Regions from separate parts of the Nonomuraea sp. NPDC049158 genome, predicted to be linked through region 2. Evidence: riboswitches for the same ligand, from Rfam matches in the RefSeq annotation. Region 2 holds a riboswitch; each other region holds the start of a gene.

Region 1 (3,363 bases), on a different contig from region 2:
GCCGCCGCCGGGGTGCCCTTGGCCGAGATCGGGCCCCTGCTCGACGCCGACCCCGCGCTGTTCACCGCCGCGCTCGCCGACGTGGAGCGGCAGCTCGACGAACGGATCGAGGAGTTGATCGCGCGGCGTGACACGTTGCGTCGGCTCGCCGACGGTGACCAGGCGCTGCTGCCCGACCGTGCGGTGGCGCTGCTGGAGCGGCTGTCCGGCCTGGGCTTCTCCGCGGCGGAGGCGGCGGCCGCGAGGGAGGGCTGGGTGCTGGCCAGGGCCCTGGTCCCCGAGGGCTTCGACGACTACCTCACTCATGTCGAGCACGCCCTCGAAGACACCCGGTTCGTCGCCTTGATCAAGCGCGGCGCCGAAGCCACGGACTGGGCACCGGACGACCCGCGCATCGCCGAGCTCGCCACCGCCATGGCCGAGCACTTCCTCGCCAATCCCGCGCACCTGAAGATCGTGACCGGGCTGCAAGCCCGCACCGAGGCCGCGACCCGGTACAAACTGATCGCCCTCCACGGCGAAGAGCAGGGATCGGCCGCGGCCCAGGGGATCGCGCTCGTCGAGACCAAGCTCCGCGCCGCCGGCGTCCCTATCCCCAGACCAGGCACTCACTGACCGCGCCGGGCGCCCTAGAACATCGAAATGTGCACGTGGTCGAAGTGGTTCTGGGTGATGCTGCCACGGTCGGACATCGAGCTCCACCCCGAGCCCTGGTTGATGCGCTGCTTCCAGATCACGTACTTGACCCCGAGCTTGTCCTTGTTCTCCAGCGCCCAGGCCGCCACGCGGTCGCCGAGTGCCTGGTTGGCGGAGCTGGGCATGCTGCCGCCGGTGCTCATCATGAAGTCGCACGCGCGCCCCAGCGGGTGCTCGCCGCCGCCGCCGTCCGCGCGGAAGCAGCCCACCTCGTACGGCAGCGCGAAGTCCTTCTGGATCAGCCCGCGGATCACCCGCATCCGGGCGGTGATGTTGTCGGTGCCAGAGGGCAGTTCGGGCGCCCAGCTGCCGTCCGAGCGGCGGCCGGGGCCGAACGGGATGAGGCCCTTCAGCTTCTTCTGGATGTCCTTGATGACGCCCTGCGCGTCGTCCCGCTGCTTGGCGACATTGGCCGCGTCCTCGCGGATCTTCGACTCGAGGGCGGTCGCCTGGTCCGCGGCCGCCTTCTTCTCGTCCCGGGCGGTGGCCACGCCCTGCACGATCGCCTGTTGCTCGGCCGCGAGGTGGTTCAGCAACGCCGCGCTGGAGGCATCGGTCGGCAGGGTGAGGTTCGGCAGCGCGCCGGTGCCGTTCTGGTACTGCAGGCGCGCGAGCTCGGTGACGCGTTTCTGGGCCGTGATGAGCTGAGCCTCCGCCGTGGCCAGCCGTTTCTTGGTCGTTTCCGAGTCCTGCTGGGCCTTGGCCAGTTCGACGCGCTTGAGGTTGTAGGTCTCGATGAGCTTGTCGACCTTCTTGTCCAGCTGCTTCAGCTCCGCGCGGAGCTGGGACTCGCTGGGCTTGGGGGCGGCAGCGGCGGGCGCGGCCGTGAAGGCTGCCAGGGCCATGGAAGCGGAGGTGATGAGAGCGATGGCAAGACTCGAGGGGGACGCAGCCGCCACGGAGGGTTCCTCTCCCTATGCCGGCCGGGTTAGCTGACGGGTTCGGGCAGGGAGATGCCGCCTTACCACCTGAGTGGATTCACCCCAAGACGCGATGGGTCCCCGGCTCCCGGGCCACGCGCCCGGGATTAGGCCAGCACCGACCGTTTCGGTCGGCGCTGAACAGGGATATTAGTAGTAAAACCAAGGTCATGCGACTTCAAGTGGCAACCAATTAGAGATCTACCTGTGATTTAAGCATGCGTGCGGCTTCCTCCGGCAGGACATCGTTGACGAACGCGCCCATGGCCGACTCCGAGCCCGCCAGATACTTGAGTTTCCCGGGCGCCCGCCTGATGCTGAACAGCTCCAGGTGCAGATAGGCCAGGTCACGGTCCTGCCGCACGGGCGCCTGGTGCCAGGCCGAGATGTACGGCATGGCGACGCCGAACAGCCCGTCGAGCGCCCGCAGCACGGAGGTGTAGAGCGGGGCGAAGGCGGCGCGTTCCTCCTCCGACAGCGCGGCCAGGTCCGGCACCTGCCGGTGCGGATACACGTGCACCTCGAACGGCCAGCGGGCGGCGGCGGGCACGAACGCGGTCCACAACTCGTTGGCCGCCACCACACGCACTCCGGCCGCCCGCTCGGCCGCCAGCACGTCGGCGAACAGGTTGCCGCCCCGGTGCCGGGCGGCCGCGCCGAGCTGGAGCTTGGTCCGCGGGGTCACGTACGGGTAGGCGTAGATCTGTCCGTGCGGGTGCGGCAGCGTGATGCCGATCTCCTCGCCCCGGTTCTCGAAGCAGAACACCTGCTCGACGCCCTCGATCGCGGACAGCTCGGCCGTACGGTCGGCCCATGCCTCCATGACCAGGCCCACCTGCTCGTCGGAGAGCCGCGAGAACGACGACGAGTGCTCAGAGGTGAAGCACACCACCTCACACCGCCCCACCCCCGGCCGGACCTCACTCAGCCCCCCGACATCCCCATAAGTCCCGAAATTTCCGGAAAAAGAGGGGAAGCGGTTCTCGAACACCGCCACGTCATAGTCGTATGCCGGGATCTCCGAAGACCTCGTCTCGGACGACGGGCACAGCGGGCACTCGTTGGCCGGAGGCAGGAACGTACGCGTCTGGCGGTGCCCCGCCATCGCGATCCACTCCTCGGTGAGCGGGTCGTAGCGCAGCTCCGACGCCATCGGCCTGGGGTCGAGCGCCCGCCGGTCGATCGCGCTCCGGTCGGCGTCGTCGCGCCGGTCGAAGTAGATCAGCTCTCGGCCGTCGGCCAGGTGGGTGATGGTGCGTTTCACTGCGAGTCCTCCGCGATGATCAGTTCGCCGGCGCGTTCGCCCAGCTCCATGCGTGCCTCCTCGGACAGCCCCGAGTCGCTGATGACCGCGTCGGCCTCGGTCAGATCGGCGATCGTGCTGATGCCGACCGTGTTCCACTTGGTGTGGTCGGCCGGGATGACCAGCCGGTGGGCCGCGTGCACCAGCTCCCTGTCGGTCTCCGACTCCAGCAGGTTGGGCGTGGTGAACCCGGCCCGCACGCTCATCCCGTGCACGCCGAGGAACAGCGTGTCCACGTGCAGCCGCCGGATCGCGGCCACCGCGACCGGGCCGACGAGGGCGTCGGACGGCGTGCGTACGCCGCCGGTCAGCACGACCGTGCGGTCGGCGCGCGGATTGCGGTGGAAGACGTCGGCCACCGGGATCGAATTGGTGATGACCGTGAGCTCGGGCACCGAGATGAGATGGTGGGCCAGGGCCCAGGTGGTGGTCCCGGCCGACAGG
Region 2 (3,363 bases):
GCCCGGGCGATGTCCGGGGTCGGCAGTCCGCACACCAGCCGCAGTGTGAGCGCGAGCCGCGCCTGCTGCGCGAGGGTGGGATGGCAGCAGGTGAAGATGAGCCGCAGCCGTTCGTCGGGTACGGCGTCCTCGAGTTTCGCCGCGTCCGCCTCGTCGTGGTCCGTCAGCCTGTGCGGAGCGGGCTCGTCGGGCTCCACCAGCAGGGGCAGCTTCGACTCCTCGGCCAGGTCCAGGTCCTGCGCGACGCGCACCGTCGCGGCGAGCACGAAAGCCCACTCGCGCCGATGCGCGTCGGCCACCGCCTGTCTCGCGCCCGCCTGGCCCGCGCACCCTTGTTCCGGGGCCGTCTGTTCCGCGGCCGTCGCAGCCGTCATCGGGCGACGGGCGCGATGCCGCCTGCGACGGGACGTACCTCGACGCCGCCACGGCCCCACTGGACGGCGGGGTTGCGACGCGCCAGGTCCAGGGCGGCGTCCAGGTCAGGGGCCTCGATGACGCAGACGCCGGCGACGACTTCCTTGGCGTCGATGAAGGGCCCGTCGGTGACCGCGTCGCCGCGCAACGAGGTGTCGGCGGACCGCAGCGCGTACGCCGCGATCATGGCGCCGGAGTCGACGAGGTCGTCGGCGTGCCGCTGGCTCGCCGCCTGCTGCTCAGGGGTGTAGTCGCCGGCCGCGGCGTCGTCGAAGATGAGGATCGCGTACTGGGCCATGAGGGTCTCCTTGACTGTGCGTCCGGTCGGTACGCCTCTACGTCGGACGGGCGACGCGAATTCGACAGACCGTACGCGAACCTTCTCCAGATGCGCCCTGGCGCGACTTCAGCAAGGCACCCCCGCTACTTGACGGATCGACGAGCCGGCCGGGCTGGGCGTGGCAATTTCATGGCGATGGAATTACCCAGGTCAGGGGTGCGTTATACCCATCTGTGCGCCTGGCCTAGACAGTGAGTATCCCTCTGGCCGCGCCGCCAATGTCCGAGTACGGACGTCATACCCATCACATGCATCACAGGAAATCACCTGTGACCGCTGAACCCGCCTGTGCGCGGGACCGGGGACCCATGTCTCGATCGGGGCTAATCGGCACGACAACGTGCCGTAGGGCAGCTTCCACGCCCGAGCCCGTCAGCTAACCCGGTAAGCGGAATGGAAGCAAGGAGTAATCACCATTATCCGCACCCCCAAGATCAGCTATGCCAAGATCGCGCTCGGCGCGACCCTCACCGCCGCCGCCCTCGGCGCCCACACCGCGGCGAACGCCGACACAGCCGCCACGGCCCCCACGCAGCACACCGCCGCCGTGGCTCAGGCCGCCCCCGCCTCCGCGCAGGGCGGCAGGAACGGCGAGACCAAGGTGAACGTCACCGCCCAGCAGGTCCTGAACCTGGCCAAGGCCCAGGTCGGAACGTCCGAGGACGCCAACGGCGGCGGCACCAAGTTCCAGAAGTGGTACATGAACTCGGCCCGCGCCGCCGAGACCGTCCAGCGTGACGGCGGCAGCAGGCAGGACTACCTGAACGCCGCCTGGTGCTCGATGTTCGTCTCCTGGGTCGGCGAGGAGACCGGCGCCCGCTCCCAGGTCGGCTGGGACGCCTACACCGTCGCCCACGCCAAGTGGTTCGCCGCCAACCACCGCTGGGGCACCGTGGCCAAGCCCGGCGCCGTGGTCTTCTACTCCTGGAGCGGCAGCAAGGACCTGAGCTCCATCAGCCACGTCGGCTTCGTGGTCAAGGACAACGGCGACGGCACGATCTCCACGGTCGAGGGCAACACCGGCAACGGCAAGGTCGAGCAGCGCGTCCGTCCCACCTCCCAGGTCGTCGGCTACGGCTACCCGCAGTACGCCGCCTGACAACTGGTCTGGCGCCTGTGGCACCCCCCGAGCGGCGTCCCCCCGGAGCGGTGCGCCGACACCAGAGGTGGAAAGATCATCACATGCCGATCGATCCGCACCTGCTCGCCGTTTTCACCGCGACCACCATCGTCGCTCTGATCACCCCCGGACCGGACATGCTGTTCGTGCTGGGATGCGGTCTGCGGGGTGGGCCCCGCGCCGGGCTGCTGGCCACGGTCGGCGTGATCACGGGTGACGCGTTGTACATCGCCGCGGCCGCCGCCGGGCTCGCCGTGCTGCTGACGACGTTCCCGGTCGTGTTCACGGTGCTACGGCTCGCCGGCGCCGCGTACCTGATCTACCTCGGCGTCCAGATGATCCGCAACCGCAAGAACAGCCAGGCCGACGATCCGGCCAGCCGCGGAATGTCCGGCCGGCGTGCCTTCCTCAACGGCGTGGTCTCCTCCATGGCCAATCCGCAGACGTTCACGTTCATGGTCGCTTTCCTGCCCCAGTTCATCGATCCCGGGGCGGGGCCGGTCTGGCTGCAGTTCGCCGTCCTCGGCGCCATCCTGATCGTCCTGGAGTTCCTGGCCGACGCGACGGTCGGCGTGCTGGCCGGGCGCATCGGCGGCTGGCTGCGCGGCCGTCAGGCGGTGCGCCGCCGGATCGACGCCGCGACCGGGAGCGTGTTCATCGGTTTGGGCGTCACCCTCGCGGCCGAACGCTGACCGACTGCGGCACAGCCGGCGGAGGAACGCGGCCTCCGCCACCCACCTGGCCCCGCCCTGCCGGGCGACGCTAATCCGCGACTCTCATCTACGTGGCGGCTGGGGACATGCCCGGGAGCAGGCCGCCGGCCGCGAGCCTCACGGCAGTGACGCGAGCATTCGCTCCCCCGCCGACCGCAGGTGGCCGGTCATCGCGTCCGCCGCGGCCGGGCCGTCGCCCGCCACGACCGCCCGCACGATGGCCTCGTGCTCGGCGCGCGTGAGCTCGGCGGCGCCTTCCCTGGCGTAGAAGATCCGGAAAGCGCGCGAACGGACGAACAACCGCTCCAGCGTGTCGGCCACGACCAGGTTCCCGGACATCTGGGCGAGTTTGCCGTGCAGCAGTTCGTCGGCCTTGGCCATCGCGGTGAGGTCGCCGCCCGGCACGTCGACCTGCCGGCGCAGGAACGCCCGATCCTCCGTACGGAACTCCTGGGCGGCGCGGGCCGCAGTGGGAGGTTCGAGCAGCAGCCTGCACTCGTAGAGGTCGGAGATCGTCTTGCGGTCGGGCAGGTCGGCGGCGACGAAGCCGCGGTAGGGATGCTTGCTGACCAGCCCGTCGGCCTCCAGCCGCCCCAGGGCCTGGCGGATCGGCGTGTTGGAGATCTTGAGCTGCGCGGCCAGAGCGTCGATCTTGACCCGGCTGCCGAGCGGGATATGCCCGCTGAGCAGCATCTCTCGCAACACGTCGTAGACGTCGTCGGCGAGCACCTGCCGCCGTGGGAGCGCCAGTTCTGGCGATGGGGAGTCAGTCATCC
Region 3 (3,363 bases), on a different contig from region 2:
CGTTCCTCCTGGTCGTGGGCACGCTGCTGTGCGCCGGCCTGACGGTGGACACGCCTGCCTGGGTGCTCGTCGGGTGGATGGCGCTGATCGGCCTCGGCATGGGCCCGATGCTCTCCGGCCTGACCGTGGCCGTGCGGGACTCGGTGCCGCCCCAGTACATGGGTACGGCCTCGGCCAACCTGACGTTCTTCCGCCAGATCGGCGGCTCGGTCGCCCTGGCGCTGGCCGGCACCGCCTACACCTCCGTCATCGCCACCGAGGCGCCGCTGCACGGGCTGGCCGCCGCGCACGCCTCGGCCGCGGCCCTGGTCATCCCCTCGCTGGGTGTGGCGGGCGCCCTCGTGGCGCTGGTCGCCCTGATCGCCATGCCCGGTGCGCGGATCGACCGGGAAACCCCGCAGCCCAAGGTCGAGGCCAGTTTCGCGTCCTGAGCGCCGTCATGGGAAGCTGGTTCTTGTCCCCAACACCAGGAGGTCCTCATGGCGGAAACACCGGAGCCGGAAGTCGACGAAACTCCCGAGGACGAGATGAAGCGCAAGTTCCGCGAGGCGCTGGATCGCAAGCGTAACCAGCATGCCGACTCGAGCGCGGGTGGCAGGGGCAACGACCCTTCCAAGATTCACGGCGCTCACGGGCCCGCCGCCAGCAAGCGTTCTTTCAGGCGGAAGAGCGGCGGTTGACCTGAGCTTTTCTGGGGGTACGGCATGCCGTACCCCCTTTTTTCTTGACCTCCTAGGTAGATCTTCGCCCGTTTCATGGCCTTATGTTTGCCTTTGTCCGGTTCGGTACCTATAGTTCATGGAGTTACCAGCCGGTGACTTTGGGGCTTCAACAGGGGAGTACCAACCGGCAGGCGCCGAATCCCGCTCGCGGGAACCGGGGAACCAAACGTTCCTTAGGGGTGAATCCGACCGCGGTCGGTAGGGCATCTCCACGTCCGAACCCGTCAGCTAACCCGGTAGGCGAGATGGAGAGGACACCTACCGCATGCGTAACCCCCGCGTCGTGCCGCCAGCCCGCGTGTTGTCGTCCGCTGACTGACCGGCACCTTCCCCCCGCTCTTCCACGCTCCACGTAGCGCCCGTTTGGCGTTTTGCCCGGCTACGCACACCTTTCGCGAGCGCAATCCCCTTGTTCCCGTATAAAGGACTTTGCTACTCCATGTCTGTTCGATCTGCCATGCTCACCGCCGCCGTCGTCGGTGCGATCTCCATCGGCGCAGGCACCGCCGCACACGCCGATTCCGGCAGTGACAAGAAGGTCCTGCTCAAGGGCAAGACCACCGCGTCCTACTTCTGGGACGACTCCTCCGGCCGCGCCGGGGACACCGGGCTGCCGGCCAGCGGCAAGCCCATGCAGAAGGGGCTCGCCGCCAGCCCGAGCTGGCCGCTCATGACCGAGGGCTACGTCGTCTACAAGGGCAAGAAGATGCCCTTCTTCGTCGGCGACCGCGGCCCGGGCGTGCCGTCCTCCAGCGGCGTCATGCTCGACCTCGACGCCAAGACCTTCGCCGCCCTGACCGGCGGCCGCTTCAACTCCAGCACGCTGGGCGTGGACGGCAACGGTGGCGCGGGCCACATCAAGATCGACTACGTCATCACCAAGTGGGGCAGTGGCCCGGGCAAGAAGAACTACCCGCTGCCCTTCTCCACCGGTTCGTACGCCGTCGTGGACCGCAACCCCGCCAAGCCCCCGAAGATCGTGGCCGAGGGCGACAAGCCCGCCGCGGTCAAGCCCGCTCCCGCCAAGGCCGTGCCGGTGGCCGCCAAGAAGGCCGACAAGGCCGAAGAGAAGGTCGTTGAGTCGAACGCCATCGGTGGCGCCGCCGCGGCGGTCGCGCTGGCGATGTTCGGCGGCTCGACGGTCGGCCGCGACCGGATCCGCAAGCTCGTCCGGCGCTGACGGCCGTCAGGTCCGAAGACGGTCTCGCTGGCGGCCGCCAGGTCCGGAGCCGACGATCTCGATGGTCGTCAAGTCCGGAGCTGGCGGTCTTTGCGTCGCGGGAAACAGAATGTCATTCTGACCTGGTGACCATTGCAGCCGCCAACGGCATCGAGATCGCGTACGAGACCTTCGGCTCACCCGGCGGACGTCCCCTGCTCCTCATCATGGGGCTCGGCGCCCAGCTCATCCACTGGGACGACGAGCTCTGCGAGCTCCTGGCGGAGCAGGGCCATCACGTCGTCAGATTCGACAACCGGGACTCCGGACTCTCCACACACCTGCACGACGAGGGCGTTCCCACACTGGGGACGTCCTCTTCGTATCTGCTGGACGACATGGCCGACGACGCCGCCGGGCTGATGGACGTCCTCGGCTGGACCGCCGCCCACGTCGTGGGCGCCTCGATGGGCGGGATGATCGCCCAGACGCTCGCCATCCGGCACCCCGAGCGGGTCCTGACCCTTACCTCGATCATGTCGACGCCCGGCCCGGACGTGGCCCCGCCCACGCCGGAGGCCAGCGCGGTGCTGCTCGCCGCGCCCCCGACCGATCGGGACGCCGTGCTCGCCCAGTCCTTGAGGACCTGGGCGGTGATCGGTTCGCCCGGCTTCGACATGGACCGGGAACGCATCCTGCGGCTGTCCGGCCAGGCGTACGACCGGTGCTTCGACCCGCCGGGCACGACCCGGCAGCTGGCCGCGATCATGGCCTCCGGTGACCGCACGGAGCGGCTCGGCACGCTGGGGATCCCCGCCCTGGTCATCCACGGCGAGGCCGACGCTCTCGTCCCGGTCGCCGCCGGCCACGCCACGGCGGCGGCGATTCCGGGCGCCACGCTGCTGACGTTCCCCGGTATGGGCCATGACCTGCCCCGGCCGCTCTGGCCGGACATCGTCGGCGCCATCACCAAGCTCACCACGAGCTGACGTAAGGGATCGGTGGAGGTCGGTGGCTCGTGTCCGCCGCGCCCGGACGCGAGCCACCGGATCTCTCAGACCTCCAGCTTCTCCTCGATCCCGCGGAGCTGGTGCCGGGCCAGCGCCAGGTTGGCCCGTGCCCGATCCAGTGCGAGATAGAGGAAGAGCCCCTTGCCGCCGCGGCCGGTGATCGGCCGGATGATGTGGTACTGGCCGCCGAGCGTGATCAGGATGTCCTCGATGGAGTCCTTGAGCCCCAGCGAGTCCATCGTGCGCAGCTTGGCCTTGACCACCTCCGTGTTCCCCGCCGCGGCGACCTGGAGATCCAGGTCCTTGGAGCCGCCGAGCGCCCCCAGCGCCATGCCGCTGCCGTGATCGACGATCACCGCGCCGATGGAGCCGTCGATCGTCATCATCTCCTTGAGAGAGACGTCCATGCTGGCCATGCCTTCCTCCGTTCAAGCTCAGTGAATCCGTGCTGAGATGGCGGCCACGCTGGCCG
Region 4 (3,363 bases), on a different contig from region 2:
GCGTGGGCGGGCGAGCAGTCGCCGGGTCACCCGCAGATGGCCCAGCGCCTGCTGTCGCTCGCGATGACCGGCCTGGCCCGCTGACGGTCACCTATCCAGCATCCGGATGGGGAGATTTCCGGATTGCTGGGGTGATCTTCTGCTCCACCTCGTCCTGCTCCTACATCCCGGGCAGTCTGGTCTCCGTGGGCAGCACGAGCAAGGCCACCAGCGGCGCCTACTACAGCGGTAAGTGGAAGGTGAAGGGCTGCTACGTGACCGACGGCTGCTGAGGCGCCCGCCGCGTCGCCGCCGAGCATCTTCCCCCTGACGCCTGGGATCCAACGCCGATCTCCCCGCGACGCCGTGGCGCTGCGGGGAGATCGGGCGGGGGGCTGGTCCTGCGTCAGATGTGCTCGGCGGGGTTCGCCGGGAGGTAGAAGTTCCAACTGCCGTGTCCCTCGTGGGCGCCGCCTGCGGGGCAGTGCCCGTTGTCGGGGCGGCCGTTCCACCAAAGGGTGTAGCACTTGTTGCAGAAGCGCCAGTTGTCCTGCTGCGTCGTCGGTGACATGTCCCCTCCTCCAGTATCGAGAACCGGCTCGCTGTCCGGCCACCGTCAGTGTCTGAGGTGACGGCAGGCCCGTGACATCCCCAAACTTGGGGGGTTGCGGTCTGATAGGCAGATAGGGCAGCCATGCGCTGTTAAGCGCAACGTGGTGGGCTTTTTGGTAGCAAGTACGGGAGCGTCGCCTCCGAGGAGCCGCTCACGGCAGCGCGAGGGGAGCGGCGCCTGACCGCCGCGCCAGGGAAAACGCACGCCAGGGAAGTCGCACGCCAGGGGAGACGCCGACGAGCGCGCGTCCAGAAGGACGCGCGCTCGTCGGCAGAAGAGCCCTCGATCAGGAAGTCGTCAGGCGCCGTAGCTCGGGTAGCCGTAGCCGACCACCTGGGACGTCGGCCGGACGCGCTGCTGGACGCTGCCGTTGCCGGTGTTGCCCTCGATCGTGGAGATCGTCCCGTCGTGGTTGTCCTTGACGACGAACCCGACATGCTCGATGTCGTCCAGGCTCTTGCTGCCGCCCCACGAGAAGAACACCACGGCACCCGGCTTCGGGGTCGTGCCCCAGTGGTTGTTGTGGGCGAACCACTTCGCGTGCTCGACCGTGTAAGCGTCCCAGCCGACCATGCTGCGCGCGCCGGACTGGTCGCCGACCCACGAGACGAACATCGAGCACCAGGCGGCGTTCAGGTAGTCAGCCCGGGTGCCGCCGTCGCGCCTGAGGGTCTCCAGGGCGCGGGGGGAGTTCATGTACCACTTCTGGAACTTGGTGCCGCCACCGTAGGCGTTCTCAGTGGTGCCGACCTGGGCCTTGGCCAGCGCCAGAACTCGCGAGACCGTGGCCTTGGCCTTGATCTCGCTCTCCGGGTGGCTCTTCGCGGCGGCGTGTGCCGGAGCCGCGGCGGCGTGGGCGGTGGTGGTGTCCGCGTGGGCGGCGGACTGGCCGGCGAGGGCGGCGGCCGCGACGCTCACGCCGAGGACGGCGTGAGCGAAGGTCGACTTGGTGGCACGAAAAAGATGGGACTTGGCCATCGAGGGGGTACTCCTTGCTTCCATGCCGCTTACCGGGTTAGCTGACGGGTTCGGACGTGGAAGCTGTCCTACGGCACGTGACGTGCCGATACACCCCAAAGGACGATGGGTCCCCGGTTCCGCGCGAGGCGGATTCAGCGGTCACAGGACGGTCCTGTGATGCCTTTGTGCGATGGTCTGGCAACGAACGGACAAACCGGACGTATGCCTCATATGACCACAAAGGTAATGCAAGAGGCAAGGGTCTTACAAATGGATAAATCGCCAGCTAAGAGAGCTGCTCCCTCGCGTCGGCCAGAAGCCCCATCATGGCAAGGCTTTCGTCAAGTGGCATGATCGCGGATTCGGTCCTGCCTTCGGCCATGGCGTCCCGTACCTCGCGTACCTCGCCCGCGTACCCGTTGTCCGCCGGATCGAGCACGAGCTCCTCCGTCTCCATCGACGGCCCGCTCAGCACGACCCGCTCCGGCGCCCAGAACGGCGCCGTGATGTGGGCGCGCATGTCGGTGCCCACCACGAGGGCGTCGTTCGCGTACGGACCCAGCAGCGAGCACTCCACCAGCGCCCGCCTGCCGCCCGGATAGACCAGCACCCCGCCCGCCTCCGCGTCCACCCCTGAGGGCGCGAGCGAGCCCGTGACGTGCATCTCTGAGGGCATCCCGAGCAGCAGCTGCGCCAGTCCGAACGAGTAGACGCCCAGGTCGAGCAGCGCACCGCCGCCCAGCTCCGGCGCCCACAGCCGGTGCGCGGGGTCATACGGAGCCTTGAAGCCGAACGACGCCTGGACCGAGCGGATCTCCCCGAACCGGGGATCGGCGGCCACCCGCTGGATGAGCGGGTTGAACCGGGTCCACATGGCTTCCATCAGGAACACCCCGGCCTCGCGCGCGAGGCGGACCATCCGCTCGGCGTCGGCGACGGACGCGGCGAGCGGCTTCTCGCACAACACCGCCTTGCCCGCCGCGATCGCCGCCTCGGCGACCTCCAGGTGCTGGGCGTGCGGGGTGGCCACGTAGATCGCGTCGACGCCGGGGTCGGCGCACAGCTCCGCGTACGAGCCGTACGCCGACTCGGCGTCCAGTGCCGAGGCCAGCGCCCGCGCGCGGCCGAGGTCACGCGAGCCGACGGCGGCCACCCGCATCCCCGGTTCCGCGGCGATGACCGCCCCGACCTTTGCAGCGATGACACCCGTGGCCGCTATGCCCCATGCGAGATCCTTCATGGGGAAAGATCCTAGGGACTTACCCCATCCAGCTGAAAGTCTCCGGGTCGGGCCCGATCCGGCCGTCCTGCTTGGTCAGGGCGCCGATGGCCGCCATGTCCTCGGTGTCGAGGACGAAGTCGAACACCTCGGAGTTCTCCTTGATCCGCGCGGGCGTGACCGACTTGGGGATCGTCACGTTGCCCAGCTGGATGTGCCAGCGCAGCACGATCTGGGCGGGCGTCTTGCCGTGCTTCTCCGACAGCACGGCCAGCGCCGGGTCGCCGAGCAGGCCCTTGCCCTGCCCCAGCGGGCTCCACGCCTCGGTGAGGATGCCGTTGGCCTCGTGGAACTCCCGTAGCCCGCGCTGCTGGAAGTACGGGTGCAGCTCGATCTGGTTGATGGACGGAATGATGTCGGCCTCGTCGATGACCCGGGTGAGCGTCTCGACGGTGAAATTGGACACACCGATCGCCTTGGCCCGTCCCTGACGGTAGATCTTCTCCAGGCCGCGCCAGGCCTGCAGATACTTGTTCCGCGACGGCACCGGCCAGTGGATCAGGTACAGGTCCACGTAGTCGAGACCGAGCCG

What was found. Region 2 has a riboswitch for cyclic di-AMP ahead of AB0B61_RS40885 (CHAP domain-containing protein). Riboswitches for the same ligand answer to the same signal wherever they lie in the genome.
Region 1: it holds a riboswitch for cyclic di-AMP, as region 2 does, so the genes downstream of both, AB0B61_RS48680 (hypothetical protein) here and AB0B61_RS40885 (CHAP domain-containing protein) in region 2, are expected to answer to the same signal.
Region 3: it holds a riboswitch for cyclic di-AMP, as region 2 does, so the genes downstream of both, AB0B61_RS05455 (hypothetical protein) here and AB0B61_RS40885 (CHAP domain-containing protein) in region 2, are expected to answer to the same signal.
Region 4: it holds a riboswitch for cyclic di-AMP, as region 2 does, so the genes downstream of both, AB0B61_RS17705 (CHAP domain-containing protein) here and AB0B61_RS40885 (CHAP domain-containing protein) in region 2, are expected to answer to the same signal.

What each region holds. Positions count from the first base shown of each region.
Region 1 is NZ_JBEZDM010000041.1:70,047-73,409, forward strand. It holds gene AB0B61_RS48675 (MerR family transcriptional regulator) at 1-615, shown strand, start outside; gene AB0B61_RS48680 (hypothetical protein) at 630-1,541, opposite strand; cyclic di-AMP (ydaO/yuaA leader) riboswitch at 1,600-1,740, opposite strand; gene galT (galactose-1-phosphate uridylyltransferase) at 1,810-2,880, opposite strand; gene AB0B61_RS48690 (DeoR/GlpR family DNA-binding transcription regulator) at 2,877-3,363, opposite strand, start outside.
Region 2 is NZ_JBEZDM010000027.1:85,467-88,829, forward strand. It holds gene AB0B61_RS40875 (DUF6596 domain-containing protein) at 1-374, opposite strand, end outside; gene AB0B61_RS40880 (YciI family protein) at 371-712, opposite strand; cyclic di-AMP (ydaO/yuaA leader) riboswitch at 1,019-1,160, shown strand; gene AB0B61_RS40885 (CHAP domain-containing protein) at 1,302-1,853, shown strand; gene AB0B61_RS40890 (LysE family translocator) at 1,937-2,566, shown strand; gene AB0B61_RS40895 (GntR family transcriptional regulator) at 2,705-3,361, opposite strand.
Region 3 is NZ_JBEZDM010000002.1:282,326-285,688, reverse strand. It holds gene AB0B61_RS05465 (MDR family MFS transporter) at 1-431, shown strand, start outside; gene AB0B61_RS05460 (DUF5302 domain-containing protein) at 480-680, shown strand; cyclic di-AMP (ydaO/yuaA leader) riboswitch at 845-980, shown strand; gene AB0B61_RS05455 (hypothetical protein) at 1,162-1,902, shown strand; gene AB0B61_RS05450 (alpha/beta hydrolase) at 2,028-2,870, shown strand; gene AB0B61_RS05445 (hypothetical protein) at 2,936-3,307, opposite strand; gene AB0B61_RS05440 (roadblock/LC7 domain-containing protein) at 3,326-3,363, opposite strand, start outside.
Region 4 is NZ_JBEZDM010000007.1:99,508-102,870, reverse strand. It holds gene AB0B61_RS17720 (helix-turn-helix domain-containing protein) at 1-84, shown strand, start outside; gene AB0B61_RS17715 (hypothetical protein) at 132-272, shown strand; gene AB0B61_RS17710 (hypothetical protein) at 386-550, opposite strand; gene AB0B61_RS17705 (CHAP domain-containing protein) at 890-1,570, opposite strand; cyclic di-AMP (ydaO/yuaA leader) riboswitch at 1,582-1,720, opposite strand; gene AB0B61_RS17700 (Gfo/Idh/MocA family oxidoreductase) at 1,839-2,792, opposite strand; gene AB0B61_RS17695 (aldo/keto reductase) at 2,812-3,363, opposite strand, start outside.